2 regions of the Thermomonas sp. HDW16 genome follow, and region 1 is predicted to be linked to the other one. Evidence: predicted binding sites of a transcription regulator. Region 1 holds the regulator's gene; the other holds the start of a gene.
What was found. Region 1 encodes sigma-54, which starts transcription at its own class of promoters, with help from an activator protein. Its sites were predicted from a motif close to TGGCACGNGCNTTGC; they were not measured.
Positions count from the first base shown of each region.

Region 1 (7,956 bases):
GTGTGCTCTCCGCCGCGGGATGGACGGATCAGCCAAGCGCGCCGCTTTGCGCGAGGCTCTCGCCGCGGTGGTGGTCGACCATGCGTTCCTTCTGCTTCATCAGCAGGCGATCGAGCTTGTCCGACAGCAGGTCGATCGCGGCGTACATGTCCTGACCGTTGGCATCGGCGTGCAAGGTGCGACCGGACAGGTTGATCGTTGCTTCGGCCTTGTGCTCGGGTTTGTCCAGGCCAAGTTGCACGCGGATCTGGCAAGGGTGTTCGAAGTGTCGTGCGAGTCGTTCGAAGCGTGTTTCCACGTAGTCGCGCAGGGCCGGGGTGACTTCCATCTGATGGCCATGGGTTTCGATTTGCATCTGAACCTCCTTCGACTGTGGATACTGCGGGGTGGAACGATTTTTGGCTTGCACGCGCCGCGTCAACCGATGCGCACGCGCTCGTGCGATGCGGGAATCTGCAGGGCCTCACGATACTTGGCGACGGTACGCCGCGCCACCGGCACGCCGCCCGATTTCAGGGTGTCGGCGAGGCGCGCGTCGGATAGCGGCTTGCGCGGATCCTCGGCCTCGACCAGCTTGCGGATCATGTCCTGGATGGCGGTGCTGGAAGCGCTGCCGCCGCCTTCGGTTTCGATCCCGGAGGCGAAGAAATCGCGCAGCGGGATGGTGCCGCGCGGGGTGCGCACGTACTTGCGGGCGATCGCGCGGGAGACCGTGGATTCGTGCAAGCCGAGTTCGGCGGCCACGCTGCGCAGGGTCAATGGGTGCAGCGCCTGGTCGCCGAATTCGAGGAAGCCGGCCTGCTCGCGCACCAGGCAGCGCACCACGCGCAACAGGGTGTCGGCACGCGATTCCAGGCCCTTCAACAGCCAACGCGCTTCCTGCAGCCGGCCACGCAGGTATTCGGCATCGGCCGCGCCGGCGTGGCGGATCATCTGTTCGTAGTCGCGCTGGATGGTGATGCGCGGGGTGGCGCCGGCGGCCAGCGCCACTCGCCACAGGCCCTGCTGGCGCCAGATAACGCAATCCGGAGTGACATAGGTTCCGGCTGGCAGGTCGCCGTGCTGGGTGCCAGGACGCGGATCCAGGCTGCGCAGCAGGTGCACCGCTTCCTCGGCCTCGGCGCGCTTGCAGTCCAGTTCGCGGCACAATCCGTCGATGCCGATCTTCGGCAGCCGCGCCAATGCGCCGGCAGCCACCGCCATCGCCAGGTCGCGGCCAGGGCTGTCTTCGGCCAACGTACGCAATTGCAGACGCAGGCATTCACCGAGGTCGCGTGCGCCCACGCCGACCGGGTCGAACTGCTGGATGCGGTGCAGGACTTGCAGCACCTCGTCGTGTTCTGCGTCGATTTCCGGCTTGAGGCCGTCGGCGATGGCATCGAGCTCTTCGCGCAGGTAGCCGTCGTCGTCGATGGCGTCGATCAGCGCCACGCCGATGCCGAGGTCGCGTTGGCTGAAGTGGCCGAGGTGCAATTGCCAGAGCAGGTGGTCGCGCAGGGTTTCCGCACTGGCCGCGCGGTCACCGGCGAAGTCCTCGCCGCCATCCGATGCCGGGCCGATCCGCTCCTGCCAGGGCTCGCTTTCGCGATCCCAGTGCTCGTCCACGCGTTCGTCCACATGTTCGTGTCCCTGCGTCGCCGCGTCGTGCGCGCCATCGGCATCGCGCACCTCGTGCGCATCCGCTGGGCCTGCTTCGCCCGCTTCGGCCCAGTCGAGCAGCGGGTTGCTGGCCACCGCCTCGGCGATTTCCGCTTCGAGTTCGATCGTGGACAGCTGCAACAGGCGGATCGCCTGGCGCAGCTGCGGCGTCAGGATCAATTGCTGGTGCAGCCCGGGGGAAAGGCGCGGTTTCATCCGCACTCAGGATATATCCGACTGCGGATAAAAAAACGTTATCGGTGCGCAAATGGATTCGTCATTCCGGCGAAAGCCGGCCGTGTCTGACAGGCGCATGTCTGTTTTCAGGCGCGCGATCCAGGGCGGATCCCGGTTTGCGCCGGAACGGCAACCCTGGAAGTGGTTCAGAGCCGGAACGTATCGCCCAGGTACACCCGACGCACGTCCGGGCTCTCCAGCAGGGCTTCGGGCGCGCCCTGTGCCAGCACGGCGCCATCGGCCAGGATGTAGGCGCGGTCGCAGATGCCCAGGGTCTCGCGGACGTTGTGGTCGGTGATCAGCACGCCGATCCCGCGATCCTTGAGGTGGGTAACGATGCGTTGGATCTCGTTGACCGAGATCGGATCGACGCCGGCGAATGGCTCGTCCAGCAGGATCAGGCGCGGCTTGCCGGCCAACGCGCGGGCGATTTCCACCCGCCGCCGTTCACCGCCGGACAGGCTGGCGCCCATCTGTTCGGCGACATGGCCGATCTGCAACTCGTCCAGCAGGCCTTCCAGCTCGCGTTCGCGGCCGTCCTCGTCGAGGTCTTGGCGCAATTCCAGAACCAGGCGAAGGTTGTCCGCCACGCTGAGCTTGCGGAACACCGAGGGTTCCTGCGGCAGGTAGCCGACGCCGCGCTTGGCGCGTTCGTACATCGGATCAAGAGTGATGTCGATGCCGTCGAGCACGATGCTGCCGGCATCGGCCGGTACCAGGCCCACGATCATGTAGAAGCAGGTGGTCTTGCCGGCACCATTCGGGCCGAGCAGGCCGACCACTTCGCCCGCCTCGAGGGTCAGGCTGAAGTCGCGCACGACCTCGCGCGATTTGTAGCGCTTGCGTAGTCCCTTGGCGACCAACATCAGTTCGAGGCCTTCGCCGGTGCCGGCTGCGCGCCCTTGGGCAGGATGCGCATCTTGACCCGGCCGTTGCCAGCGCCGCCGCTGTCCACCTGCCCGGTCTTCATGTTGTAGACCACGCGCTGGCCGTTGAGGGTGCCGCGTTGTTGGGTGATGGTCACGTTGCCGGTGAACACTACCACCTCGGTCTTGAGGTTGTAGTCCACGTTGCTGGCAGTGGCATTGATCGGGTTGCCGTCGTCGAGGGTCTGGCGCAGGGTCACGCCACCGCTAAGCAGGGCGCGGCTGGGATCGCCGTTGCTTTGCTCGATGATCGCCTTGGCCGCCACCACGTTCAGGCTGCCCTGGGTCATGGTCACGTTGCCGGTCAGGGTACAACTGTCGTTGGCGCCGAGGCTGCAGGTGCTGTGCGCGGCCTCGATGTCCATCGGCTGGGTGCGGTCCGAACTGCGCGCATTCGCACCGGCCGCGAAAACGGCGGCGAACAGGGCAAGCGCGGCAGCCGCGAGGTCAGCGGTTCGTCGGGACATAGTGGTATCGCACATCCGAGAGAAGTGAGACCTGCCGATCGAAATCCGCCTGCAGGCCGCGACCGCGCATTGTAAGGCCGGGGCGGGTGAGGGTCACGATCGCCGCCGAGGTCGCGCGATTCTCGTTGGGGAAGATGTTCAGTTCCTCGGTCTCGATCCGGGTCGGCGGCGGTACCTGCGTGGGACTGGTGGCGACGACCTGTCCGCGTAATTGCAACTGCTGGCCATCGTCTGGTACCCGTCCGAGCTGTGCTTTCACGTCCCAGTAAGCGCCGTTGCGGTCGGGCACCAGGAACTTCGGGGTATCCAGTGTCATCGACTTCGCGCCTGGGTCGCGTTGCAGGCGCGGGCCGCGCAGGGTGAACGACTCCTTGCCCTGCGAATCCAGCGAGACCAGTTCGTAATCGTGCAGCACGTATTCCGAACGGACGGCTGCCATGGTTTCGGCATTGCCGCCGGATTGGTGCCACACCGACCAGCCGCTGGCGATTGCGGCGAGCAGCAGGACGATGGTCAGGCCGGCACGCCAGCTCACGGGTGTTCCCCATGGGCCAGGATGGCCTCGACCTTGCCCTGTGCCTGCAGCAGCAGGTCGCATGCGTCGCGTGCCGCACCGTTGCCACCATAGCGCGGGGTCACCCAATGCACGGCCGGCAATACCCAGTGGTGCGCATCGGCGGGTGCGATGGCAAGGCCTACGCCGCGCAGGGTGGCGAGATCCGGGAGGTCGTCGCCCATGAAGGCCACCTCGTCCATGCCGATGCCCATTTCAGCCGCGACGCGTTGCATGCAGGCCAGCTTGCTGCGTTCGCCGATGTGGACATGCGCGATCTTCAGCTCCTTGCCGCGCGCCGCGGCGACCGGGCTGTTGCGCGCGGTCACCAGCGCGGTTTCGATCCCGGCATGGCGCAGCAGGGTGATGCCCATGCCGTCCTGCACGTAAAAGGCCTTGGCGTCGGCGTCGTTGCTGGCGTACAGCAGGCGGCCATCGGTCAGGGTGCCGTCCACGTCGAAGCCGATCAGCTTGATCTTCGCGGCGCGCGCAAGCACATCGGCGGGGTAGTTGATCGTTGTCATCACACCACCCGTGCACGCAGCAAGTCGTGGATGTTCAGCGCGCCGACCACGCGTCGATCCGCGTCGATGACCAGCAGCGCGTTGATCTTGTGCGTTTCCATCAGCTGCGCGGCTTCCACCGCCAGCGCGTCGGCACCGATGGTGCGCGGTGCGCGGGTCATCACCGCATCGATGCGGGTGTTGCGTAGGTCGATTGCGTCGTCGTCCAGGCTGCGGCGCAGGTCGCCGTCGGTGTACAGGCCGAGCAGGCGGCCGTCGTCATCGACGATCGCGGTCATGCCCAGACGCTTGCGGCTCATCTCCACCAGCGCTTCGCTGATGCTGGCATCGGGGCCGATCCGCGGCACGTCGTCGCCCGCGTGCATCACGTCGGTGATGTGCAGCAACAGGCGTCGGCCCAGCGCGCCAGCCGGGTGCGAGCGGGCGAAATCGTCGGCGGTGAAGCCGCGCGCTTCCAGCAGGGCGACGGCCAGCGCATCGCCCATCGCCAGGCTGGCGGTGGTGCTTGCGGTCGGCGCCAGCGCCAGCGGGCAGGCTTCGGCCGGCACGCTGATGTCGAGGTGGATATCGGCTTCACGGGCCAAGGTGGATGCCTCGCGGCCGGTCATCGCGATCACCGCGTTGCCCTGCCGCTTGAGCGCCGGCAACAGCAGCAGGATCTCGTCGCTCTCGCCGGAATAGGACAGCGCCAGCACGATGTCGGCATCGGTGACCATGCCCAGGTCGCCGTGGGCGGCCTCGCCCGGGTGCACGTAGAAGGCCGGGGTGCCGGTGCTGGCCAAGGTGGCGGCAATCTTGCGCGCGACGTGCCCGGACTTGCCCATGCCGGTGCAGACCACCCGGCCGCGGCTGGCTAGGATCGCGCGGCAGGCGGCGCTAAACGCGCCGTCGATCCGCGCGGCGACTGCGGACAGGCCGTCGCGTTCGATGTCGAACACACGCTGTCCGCTGGCGGCGAAGTCGAAGCTGTCCGTGCTGGCGGGCGGGGTTGGGGGCACGCGCATCTTCCCTGAGGGTGTTCCGTTAGACTTACTCGTTCAGTTTACGCGAGTCCACCTGCCAGCCCATGAACGCCGACACCATCCGCCAGATGATCGAAACCGGCCTGCCCGGCGCCCGCGCCACCGTGCAGGGGGAGGACGGCGTGCATTTCGAGGCGACCGTGGTCTGCGCCGCGTTCGCCGGCAAGCTGCCGCTGGCCCGGCACCGAATGGTCTACGCCACGCTTGGCGAAAAAATGGGCGGTGAGATTCATGCCCTGCAACTGAAGACCTTGACGCCGGAAGAGGCTGGCACCTGACCAGCCATTCCGAGGGGAAGCGAGATGCGCAAATGGAAATTCGCGGCTGTTGCCGCTTGGATGGCGTCGCTGGCATTGCCGGTGTTGGCGGTTGAGGCGCCGCCGATTCCCGAACTGCGGAACCCGAAGGCCTACGAATCCGTTCCGTTGCCATGGCGCGACTACCTGATCCAGGCGCGCGCCGCCGAACGCATTGCCGACCCACTGCAGCGCTGCTTGGCCTTCCCGGACCTGCCGGGCAACAAATGGCCGAAAGGGCATTCGGCGGCGCATTGCCTACTCCATCATGAAAAGGGCATTCCCACCGTGGCCGAGATCGGTGGGATGCTGGATCGCGGTGAAATGACGCAGTTGGAAGCGGCGATGCAGAAGCTGCTCGACCGGCATTTTTCCGAAATCGATTACAGCGAAGGGATCCATGAGCTTTTCAACTATAGATTCACGGACCATAGCCAGCTGGAGCTGATCGATCGCGTCACATCGGAATGGTTGCGGAAGGCACCGGAGAGCGCTTTCGCGAGCATGGCCAGGGGCTCCTATTACAGCGGCGCAGCGGGGAAAGCGCGTGGCGAGGACTATGCGTCCAAGACGCCCCGGGAAGACATGCGCTACATGAGCGAACTTGTCGGGAAGGCGATCCCGTATCTCGAGAAAGCCATTTCGATCAATCCGAGGTTGATGCCTGCATACACCGGCATGATCGCCCTGGGGCGAATGGATTCCAGATCCGAGCTCGAATCGGCCGAGATGCACGGGGCGCAGAAGATCGACCCCGCGTGTCCTGAACTGGCACTCCAGGTGCTCTACTCGCTGCAGCCCCGCTGGGGCGGCGATTATGACCAGATGTTGGCCTACACCAATACTCTGTCCGCTTACGTAGCGCGCAGGCCGCAACTGGCCGTGGAAATGGCAATGCCGTACAGCGATCGCGGTCATATGCTGCTTGTCGACGAGCAATACACGCGTGAAGCGCTTGATGTGCTCGAAATCGCCATCGGTATTGGTAGTGACGAGAGCGCGTTCCAGGACGCTGCGGATGTTGCATTGGAGGTTCTGGGTGAAGGGCTCGGCGAAGGACGTGGTGGGATCAAGCGGCTTGCATATCTGCTGCAGGAATCCCGTTTCAAGGAGTTGAATGCGTGGGGAAATTCAGTGATCGCGGGCTACCTCAACGGCCTCGATCCCCTCGCAGAACCGGAGTGGAGCTTGAAATATGCCTTGCGTGCGGCTGATCTGAACCTTGACGACATGTCTGTGCGTTACAACGTCGGCGCTGCGTACCAGAACATGAATAGGTTTGATGACGCCGAGCGGGAATTTCTTGTCGTCATGGAAGGTCCGGACGCGCGCCTACGGCGAGGTGCGTTGCGCTCCGTTGCGGAGTTCAGGCTGTGGGGCGGTGATACCCGAAAACCTGAAGTACGCAAGGCAAAGGCTTCCAAGGCTAAGCCCTACATCGACCGACTGGTCGAAGAGTATCCGGATGACGGGCGCGGTTGGATCATGAGGGTGTTTCAACATGGGTTCATGGATTCGCGCATGGACGCGGCGGTCATTGGCGAAATTCGTGCCGCCGTGAAGAAGGCTGATCGCTCCGATCCGTGGCAAGTGAGTAAAGTGGAGTGGCTCGAGACGATGCTGAAAAAGATCGAGGATTCCAAGCCACAACCACGGTCACGCAAGTAAGCATATTCCAGGAAACCATATGCAGAAAATCATCGTCACCGGCGGTGCCCGCCTTGAAGGCGAGGTCCGCATTTCCGGCGCCAAGAACGCGGTGCTGCCGATTTTGTGCGCAACCTTGCTCGCCGATGAGCCTGTGCGCATCACCAATGTGCCGCGCCTGCACGACGTGCTGACCACCGCCAAGCTGCTGGCCGGGCTGGGTGCGGGCGTTCAGCATGAAGGCGATGCGATGACAGTGGATCCGCGCAGCGTCAACAGCCATGTCGCGCCGTATGAACTGGTCAAGACCATGCGCGCCTCGGTGCTGGTACTGGGCCCGTTGCTGGCGAAATACGGTGATGCCGAAGTCTCGCTACCGGGCGGCTGCGCGATCGGTTCGCGCCCGGTCGACCTGCACATCAAGGGCCTGCAGGCGCTGGGTGCGGAGATCACCGTCGACCACGGCTTCATCAAGGCGCGCAGCAATGGCCGGCTGAAAGGCGCACGACATGTATTCGAGTTGGTCAGCGTGGGCGCTACCGAGAACGTGTTGATGGCCGCCGCTCTGGCCGAAGGCATCACTGTGCTCGAGAATGCGGCGATGGAGCCGGAGATCGTCGACCTGGCCGAATGCCTGATCGCGATG
Region 1 covers NZ_CP049872.1:969,920-977,875, forward strand. The annotation lists gene raiA (ribosome-associated translation inhibitor RaiA) at 29-355, opposite strand; gene G7079_RS04360 (RNA polymerase factor sigma-54) at 418-1,854, opposite strand; gene lptB (LPS export ABC transporter ATP-binding protein) at 2,022-2,741, opposite strand; gene lptA (lipopolysaccharide transport periplasmic protein LptA) at 2,741-3,268, opposite strand; gene lptC (LPS export ABC transporter periplasmic protein LptC) at 3,249-3,803, opposite strand; gene G7079_RS04380 (HAD hydrolase family protein) at 3,800-4,345, opposite strand; gene G7079_RS04385 (KpsF/GutQ family sugar-phosphate isomerase) at 4,345-5,343, opposite strand; gene G7079_RS04390 (BolA/IbaG family iron-sulfur metabolism protein) at 5,412-5,645, shown strand; gene G7079_RS04395 (hypothetical protein) at 5,670-7,331, shown strand; gene murA (UDP-N-acetylglucosamine 1-carboxyvinyltransferase) at 7,351-7,956, shown strand, end outside.

Region 2 (7,956 bases), 780 kb from region 1:
GACAGCCACCATCTCAACGAAGGCATCTTCCATTCCAACCGGATCGACGAGATCGTCGATGCGGTACGCGCGATCGCCACGCGCTGGCCGGACCAGCCGTTGTTCGCAGCCGGCTATTCGCTGGGCGGCAACTTCGCCCTGCGCCTGGCGTTGCGCGCGCGCAGCCACGGCCTGCCACTGCAGCGCGTGGTCGCGGTCTGCCCGTTGCTGGACCCGGCGCGGACGATGGACGCGATGGAAAACGGATTGCCGCTGTACATGCGCTATTTCGAGCGCAAGTGGCGGCGTTCGCTGGCGCGCAAGCGGGCGCTGTTTCCCGGCACGCACTCCTTTGCCGACGACGTGCTGCACCTGCGCATGCGCGCGTTGACCGAATGGATGGTGCTGCGACATACCGATTTCGCCACCCTCGATCAGTATTTCGAAGGCTATTCCGTCGCCGGCGAACGCCTGCGCGACCTGCCGATCCCGGTCGATATCCTGATGGCCGCCGATGATCCGGTGATCCCGCTGCGCGAGTTCGAAGAGGTTGCAGGATTTCCCAACGTGCAGGTCGAGCTGGCCGCGCACGGCGGCCACTGCGGCTTCATCGAGAACGCAAAACTGGATGGGTATGCGGAGCGTTGGGTGACCACGCGATTGAGCTCAGTGGTCTAGGTCATTGCAATCGCGTCGGGGCTTTTCGACACGTTCACCGACTTCCGCGCAAAATCAACTGCGGTCCAGTTCTCTTTTGAGGTTTCCGATGCGCATCCACAGCGACAGCTTCGAAAACGGCAAGCCGATCCCGTCCGAGTTCGCGCTGGGCGCGCCCGGCGGCTTCGGCGGCAATCGCAATCCGCAGCTGGCCTGGAGCGATGCGCCAGCCGGCACGAAATCGTTCGCCCTGCTGTGCATCGACACCGATGCGCCGACCGATGGCGCATTGGTTGCCAATGCCGACGTGCCGATCCCGGTCGATCATCCGCGCGGCGATTTCGTGCACTGGGTGGTGGTGAACATGCCCGTCGACATGACGGAGATTGCGGCCGGCAGTTGCAGCAGCGGCGTGACCAAGGGCGGCAAGGGTCCGTGCCAGGGCGAGGGCGCACGCCAGGGCCTCAACGACTACACCGGCTGGTTCGCCGGCAATGCGGAGATGGGTGGTCAGTACTTCGGCTACGACGGCCCGTATCCGCCGCCGCACGACCTGCGCACGCATCGCTATTTCTTTCGCGTGTTCGCGCTGGATGTCGCCAGCCTCGAATTGCCGAAGGCATTCACGGCCGGCGACGTGCTCCGGGCCATGCAGGGCCATGTGCTGGCCGAGGCCAGCACCTACGGCACCTACAGCATCAGCGGCTGAGGCGGGTCACTTCGCCGAAGCTTCGGACTCCACCACCATGTCCAGCACCCAGGCCGTATTCGACGCGTCCATCGGCGGGTTCTTGATGGCGTAGCGGTTCACTCGCAGTACGTTGCGAACGCCGGGTTCGTGGGTATAACCCTCGATCGCATCGTAGAAGTGCTGGAAAGGCCCCGGCGTACCGGCCTTCAGCCCCTTGGCGTCGTAGTGGATCTCGCGTACCTGCAGGCACTGCATGTCCGGGATCAGCGGGTGGTGGCAGCGTTGGGTTTGTGCCGCGACTTCCAGGAACACGCGCTCGCCCGGGCCGCCAAAGCGGGTGTCGGCGGTGGGTTCGGCGCGGAAGGACAGCGTGTCGCCCGCGCGGTTGCTGATGCGCAGCTGCGGCGGCTCGCTTTCGGCCAGCAGCAAGGCCAGCGAGCCTTCGAGCCGTCGGGATGCTTCCGCGTCCAGCGCCATCAGCTTCGGGTTGGCGCAAGCCATTTGGGTCGACATCAGGCTGCCGATCTCGATGCCCTCCGCGGTCACGCTGAAGCTGCCGCCGATGTGGTTGCAGCTGTTGCCGATGCCGATGCGCCCGTTGGTGAAATCCAGTTGCAGCGGCTTGTCTTCGCGCGCGAACAACGCATCGATGCGCTTGCCCTTCGCGTCGGTCGCGCCCTGCAGGTACCAGTGGTAACGCGCCAACTGGGCCGCCAGGCCGGACGCAGTAGGAGCGGGCGTGGCCGTGGCTGCCGCGGGGATGGGTTTGTTGGTTTCCGCATTCGGGCAACCGGCCAGCAAGGCGGCGGCGAGCAACGGCAGCAACAGGCGGTTCATGGCGGTTTCCTCAAGGAGAGTGCGATGCAAACGCACGGCGGGTGCAAACGGGGTCGAGGAAACCGCCGTCGGCTTATCCGCCGACCGGCAGCCACCACAGCAAGGCGATGCCGAGCAGGACGCGATAGACCGCGAACGCGGTGAAGCGATGGCTCTGGATGTAGCGCAGCAGCCATTTCACCGCGACGAAGGCGGTCACCGCAGAGGCGACGAACGCGACGCTCAGTGCCGTCCAGTCCTCGTTGCCGATGCCGCCATCCTTGAGCATCGACAGCAATTCGTAGCCAGTGGCCGCGAACATGGTGGGGATGCCGACCACGAAGGCGAATTCGGTTGCCGCGGCGCGGCTGGTGGTGCCGGCGAGCAGGGCGACGAAGATGGTCGCGGCCGAGCGCGAGGTACCCGGGAATACGCCGGCAACGACTTGGGCGATGCCGACCAGGATCGCCGTCGTCCACGAGATGGCGCTGCGTTCGCCTTCACGCGCGGCGCGCTTGGCCGCCAGTTGCTCGGCGATCACCATCCAGAACGCGCCGATGATCAGCGCCCAGGCGATCGGCCGCACCGTGTCCGGCAATTCCCAGCCCAGCTTCTTCACCAGCAGTCCGCCGACCGCGGTCACCCCGAAGGCGACCAGCAACTTGAAGGCGTAATCGCGCGATTGCGCCGGGCTGGCGGTCACGCCCAGCGGATCGTAGGGCGCGGGCGCGTCATGGCCGAAGAAGGCGGTCAGCATGCCCCACAGCCGCTTCCAGTAGATCAGCACCACGGCCAGGATCGCGCCGGCCTGGATGGCGATGTTGAACAGGTCGCTGCGATGGCCCAGCCAGCGTTCGGCGATCAGCAGGTGCCCGGTGCTGGAAATCGGCAGGAATTCGGTGATGCCTTCGATGATGCCAAGCAGCAGCGCGGCGAGCAGGTCGTTCATGCGGAACCGGGGTCTGGGCGACGGCGCAGGATAGCGCAAAGCGAAACGCCCAATTTGGTGCTAACAATCAATGTAAACGCACCAATATAGGGATTTATGTTTCCGAGTGAACATAAAACATTAGCAATATCAATAAGTTGAAAGTTGGCACGCGGCTTGCGATAAACACAGCCATCGGTTCACCCCTTTCCTTCCGGAGTTTCCCCATGTCGTTCGAAAATGTCGAAAAGCTGATCCGTGACCACAAGGTCGAATTCGTCGACCTGCGTTTCACCGACATGCGTGGCGTGCAGCACCACGTGACCTTCCCCAAGTCGATCGTCGACGCCAGCCTGTTCGAGGACGGCAAGATGTTCGACGGCAGCTCGATCAGCGGCTGGAAGGGCATCAACGAATCCGACATGGTGCTGCTGCCGGATGCGTCGACCGCGGTGATCGACCCGTTCACCGCCGATCCCACCCTGATCCTGACCTGCGACATCCTGGACCCGGCGACCATGCAGGCCTACTCGCGCGATCCGCGCGGCATCGCCAAGCGCGCCGAGGCCTACCTGAAGGCGGCCGGCATCGCCGACACCGCGTTCTTCGGCCCGGAACCGGAATTCTTCATCTTCGATTCCGTGCGCTTCGCCAATGAAATGGGCCACACCTTCTTCCACGTCGATTCGGAAGAAGCGCACTGGAACTCCGGCCGCGAATACGAAGGCGGCAACACCGGCTACCGGCCGATGGTGAAGGGCGGCTACTTCCCGGTCGCGCCGCTGGATTCGCTGCACGACATCCGCGCCGAGATGTGCAAGACGCTGGAACAGGTCGGCATCGAGGTCGAAGTGCACCACCACGAAGTGGCGAACGCCGGCCAGTGCGAGATCGGCACCAAGTTCAACACCCTGGTGCAGAAGGCCGACGAACTGCTGACGATGAAGTACATCATCAAGAACGTCGCCCATCGCAACGGCAAGACCGCGACCTTCATGCCGAAGCCGATCGTCGGCGACAACGGCAGCGGCATGCACGTGCACATGTCGCTGGCCAAGGGCGGCGTCAACCTATTCTCCGGCGATGGCTACGGCGGCCTGTCGCAGATGGCGCTGTGGTACATCGGCGGCATCTTCAAGCATGCGCGCGCGATCAACGCGTTCACCAACTCCGGCACCAACAGCTACAAGCGCCTGGTGCCGGGCTTCGAGGCGCCGGTGATGCTGGCCTACTCGGCGCGCAACCGTTCGGCGTCCTGCCGCATTCCGTACGTGGCCAACCCGAAGGCGCGCCGCATCGAAATGCGCTTCCCCGACCCGATCCAGTCGGGCTACCTGACCTTCGCCGCGCTGATGATGGCCGGCCTTGACGGCATCAAGAACCAGATCGACCCGGGCGCGCCCAGCGACAAGGATCTGTACGACCTGCCGCCGGAAGAAGAGAAGGGCATTCCCACCGTCTGCCACTCGCTCGACCAGGCGCTGGAAGCCCTCGACAAGGATCGCGACTTCCTCAAGGCCGGCGGCGTGTTCACCGACGACTTCATCGATGGCTACATCGCGCTGAAGATGAAGGAAGTCACCGCGTTCCGCGCGGCCACGCACCCGCTGGAATACCAGATGTACTACACCGTCTGATGCGCGTTGCCGCCCGTGCGGCGGCATGCGATGCATCAGGGCGAAGCGAGCTGATCCTCGCTTCGCTCCCTCCCCGGCGAGGGTCGGACAGGCCGGGAGCGCGTGCCGACGGGTGCGCGCCTCCCGGGCCTTTTGGCTGGAGGGGGAGCTGGAGTGGGCCATGCGCAGCGGCGCTGCGCGACACTATCGAAAGGAGGAGCCACGCGGTCGACGATCGCAGCAGGTAGGGCACGAAGCGTTCCTGCATTGCACGAGCACGCAACACTGACCGGGGAGGGCACCGCTTATGAGGAGCCTGCGTCATGTCGTCTCACACTGTGGCAACACCGTTCCATGCATCGACCACGACGCGCACGCACGCTCGCAACACCACGCGGCGCGCCCGCATCGCCATCGCGGTACTCGCCTTGCTCGGCTTCGCCGACGCGCAGGCCGGTACCAGCGGCAACGTCTCGCTGACCAGCGACTACGTGTTCCGCGGTCTCTCGCAGACCAACCAGAAACCCGCCCTGCAAGGGGGCGTGGAATACGCGTCCGATGGCGGCTTCTACATCGGCACCTGGGGCAGCAATGCCAGTTGGTTGTCGGATCTGTCGACCAGTACCGCGCCGATCTCCAGCAGCCTTGAACTCGATGTCTACGGCGGCTATCGCGGCCAGTTCAGCGAAGCCGTGAGCTATGACGTCGGCGCGGCCTACTACTGGTATCCCGGCGACTTCCCGTCCGGCTTCAATAGCGCCGACACACTGGAGCTGTATGCCGGCGTCACCGTTGACGCCAGCGACAAGATCAGCCTTGGCGCGAAGTATTCCTATGCGCCCACCGACCTGTTTGGCTACGTCGACTCCAACGGCAGCGGTTACCTCGACCTGAGCGCCAGCTTCGCCGTGGCCGATGGCTGGAGCATCGGCGCGCATGCCGGCAAGCAGTGGATCGAGGGCAATGGCAACAGCGCCTTCGAATACACCGACTGGAAGTTGGGCGTGACCCGGGAATTCGACAACGGCTTCTCGGTTGGCCTTGCCTATACCGGCACCGATGCCGATGACGCGCTGTACACCAATCCGCTGGGCAACAAGATCGCCGACGACACCGTCGCCCTGACCATCACCAAGTCGTTCTGAGGGAGAGCATCACGATGAAACTGATCACCGCGATCATCCGTCCGTTCAAGCTCGACGAAGTGCGCGAGGCGCTCACCGAAGTCGGCGTGTCCGGCATCACCGTTACCGAGGTCAAGGGCTTCGGCCGCCAGAAGGGCCATACCGAGCTGTACCGCGGCGCCGAATACGTCGTCGATTTCCTGCCCAAGCTGAAGATCGAATGCGCAGTGGCTGATGAAGATTTCGATGCCGCGCTCGACGCCATCAGCAAATCCGCTGCAACCGGAAAAGTGGGCGACGGCAAGATCTTCGTCATCGCCCTCGACCACGTCATCCGCATCCGCACCGGCGAACTCGGCGCCGATGCGCTCTAACCACGGGGAGATCCACATGAAAAATTCTTTCGTGAAATCCCGCGTGCGACTCGCGGCGATGTTGTTCCTGCTGTTCACCTGCGGCAGCGTGTTCGCACAGGATTCCGCAGCGGCACCGACCATCAGCAAGCCGGACACGGTATGGGTGCTGATGTCGGCCGCACTGGTGATCTTCATGACCCTGCCCGGCCTCGCGCTGTTCTACGGCGGCCTGGTGCGCAGCAAGAACGTGTTGTCGATCCTGATCCAGAACCTGGCGGTGTTCTCGCTGGTGGCGGTGCTGTGGGCGCTGTATGGCTACAGCCTGGCCTTCACCGAGGGCAATGCCTTCATCGGCGGCACCGACCGCGTGCTCGCGGCCGGCCTCAACGCCTCGTCGATCGGCGCCACCTTCACCAAGGGCGTGTACATCCCGGAGCTGGCGTTCTTCGTGTTCCAGGGTGCGTTCGCCTGCATCACCTGTGCGCTGATTGTCGGTGCGTTCGCGGAGCGGGTGAAGTTCGCCGGGGTGATGTTGTTCACCGTGCTGTGGTTCACCTTCGCCTACCTGCCGATGGCGCACATGGTCTGGTTCTTCCCCGGCCCGGATGCGTTCACCAGCGCGGAAGCCGTCGATGGCGTGCTGGCAAAGTCGGGCTACCTGTGGGCCAAGGGCGCGCTGGATTTCGCTGGCGGCACGGTGGTGCACATCAATGCGGCGGTGGCCGGTTTGGTCGGTGCGTTCGTGATCGGCAAGCGGATCGGCTTCGGCCGCGAGGCGATCAAGCCGCACAACCTCACGCAGACGATGGTGGGCGCGTCGATCCTGTGGTTCGGCTGGTTCGGCTTCAACGCCGGTTCCGCGCTGGAAGTCGGCGGCGTGGCCGCCATCGCCTTCGTCAACACCTTCCTGGCCACGGCTGCGGCGGTGGTGGCGTGGCTGACAGTGGAGTGGATTGGCAAGGGCAAGCCTTCGTTGCTTGGTGCAGCTTCGGGCGCAGTGGCGGGTTTAGTCGCGATCACGCCAGCAGCCGGCTTGGTTGGCCTCAACGGCGCGCTGGTCATGGGTGCAATCGCCGGCGTGCTCTGCCTGTGGGGCGTGAGCGGCCTGAAGCGCCTGCTCGGCGCCGACGACAGCCTGGACGTGTTCGGCGTGCACGGCGTTGGCGGCATCACCGGTGCGTTGCTCACGGGTGTATTCGCCGCGCCCTCGCTGGGCGGTGCTGGCCTGTGGGACTACGTCACCGAAACCGCACTGCCGGACTACAGCATCGCCGCGCAGGTGTGGATCCAGGCGCAGGGCGTGCTGATCACCGTGGTGCTGTCCAGCGTGGTCGCGCTGCTCGCGTTCCTGATCGTGAAGTACACGGTCGGCCTGCGGGTCAGCGAAGAGGCCGAACGTGAAGGCCTGGACATCAGCTCGCACGGCGAAGCTGCGTACGAGTCCTGATCGAGCTTGGGGAAGGCGACGACAGGGAGGTCGTCGCCGGTTTCTTCAAGGAAGCCGCACGGTTCGCCGTGCGGCTTTTTGATTGGGAATGCGTTGCGAAGATATGGAGCGTGATCTTCGGCTTACGACCCAGAGCGGTCACAGCAGATCGGCCACCTGTCTTGCCGTTACCTTCGCCGATGCCGGATTCTGGCCGGTTACCAGTCGGCCATCGACGACCGCATTTGGGACGAAAGGCAGGAATGCCTTCTCGTACCGTGCGTCGCGTTTTTTCATCTCTTCCTCGGCGTTATATGGCATGTACTTCGCCACGCCCGCAAGCACCTCCTCACGCCAGGAAAA
Region 2 covers NZ_CP049872.1:192,153-200,108, reverse strand. The annotation lists gene G7079_RS00850 (alpha/beta fold hydrolase) at 1-657, shown strand, start outside; gene G7079_RS00845 (YbhB/YbcL family Raf kinase inhibitor-like protein) at 746-1,345, shown strand; gene G7079_RS00840 (DUF4377 domain-containing protein) at 1,352-2,164, opposite strand; gene G7079_RS00835 (undecaprenyl-diphosphate phosphatase) at 2,238-3,092, opposite strand; gene glnA (type I glutamate--ammonia ligase) at 3,299-4,708, shown strand; gene G7079_RS00825 (TorF family putative porin) at 5,011-5,832, shown strand; gene G7079_RS13325 (P-II family nitrogen regulator) at 5,847-6,185, shown strand; gene amt (ammonium transporter) at 6,244-7,614, shown strand; gene G7079_RS00815 (type 1 glutamine amidotransferase domain-containing protein) at 7,753-7,956, opposite strand, start outside.
Region 2: the regulator sigma-54 is predicted to act here: its motif matches at 3,238-3,252, upstream of glnA (type I glutamate--ammonia ligase).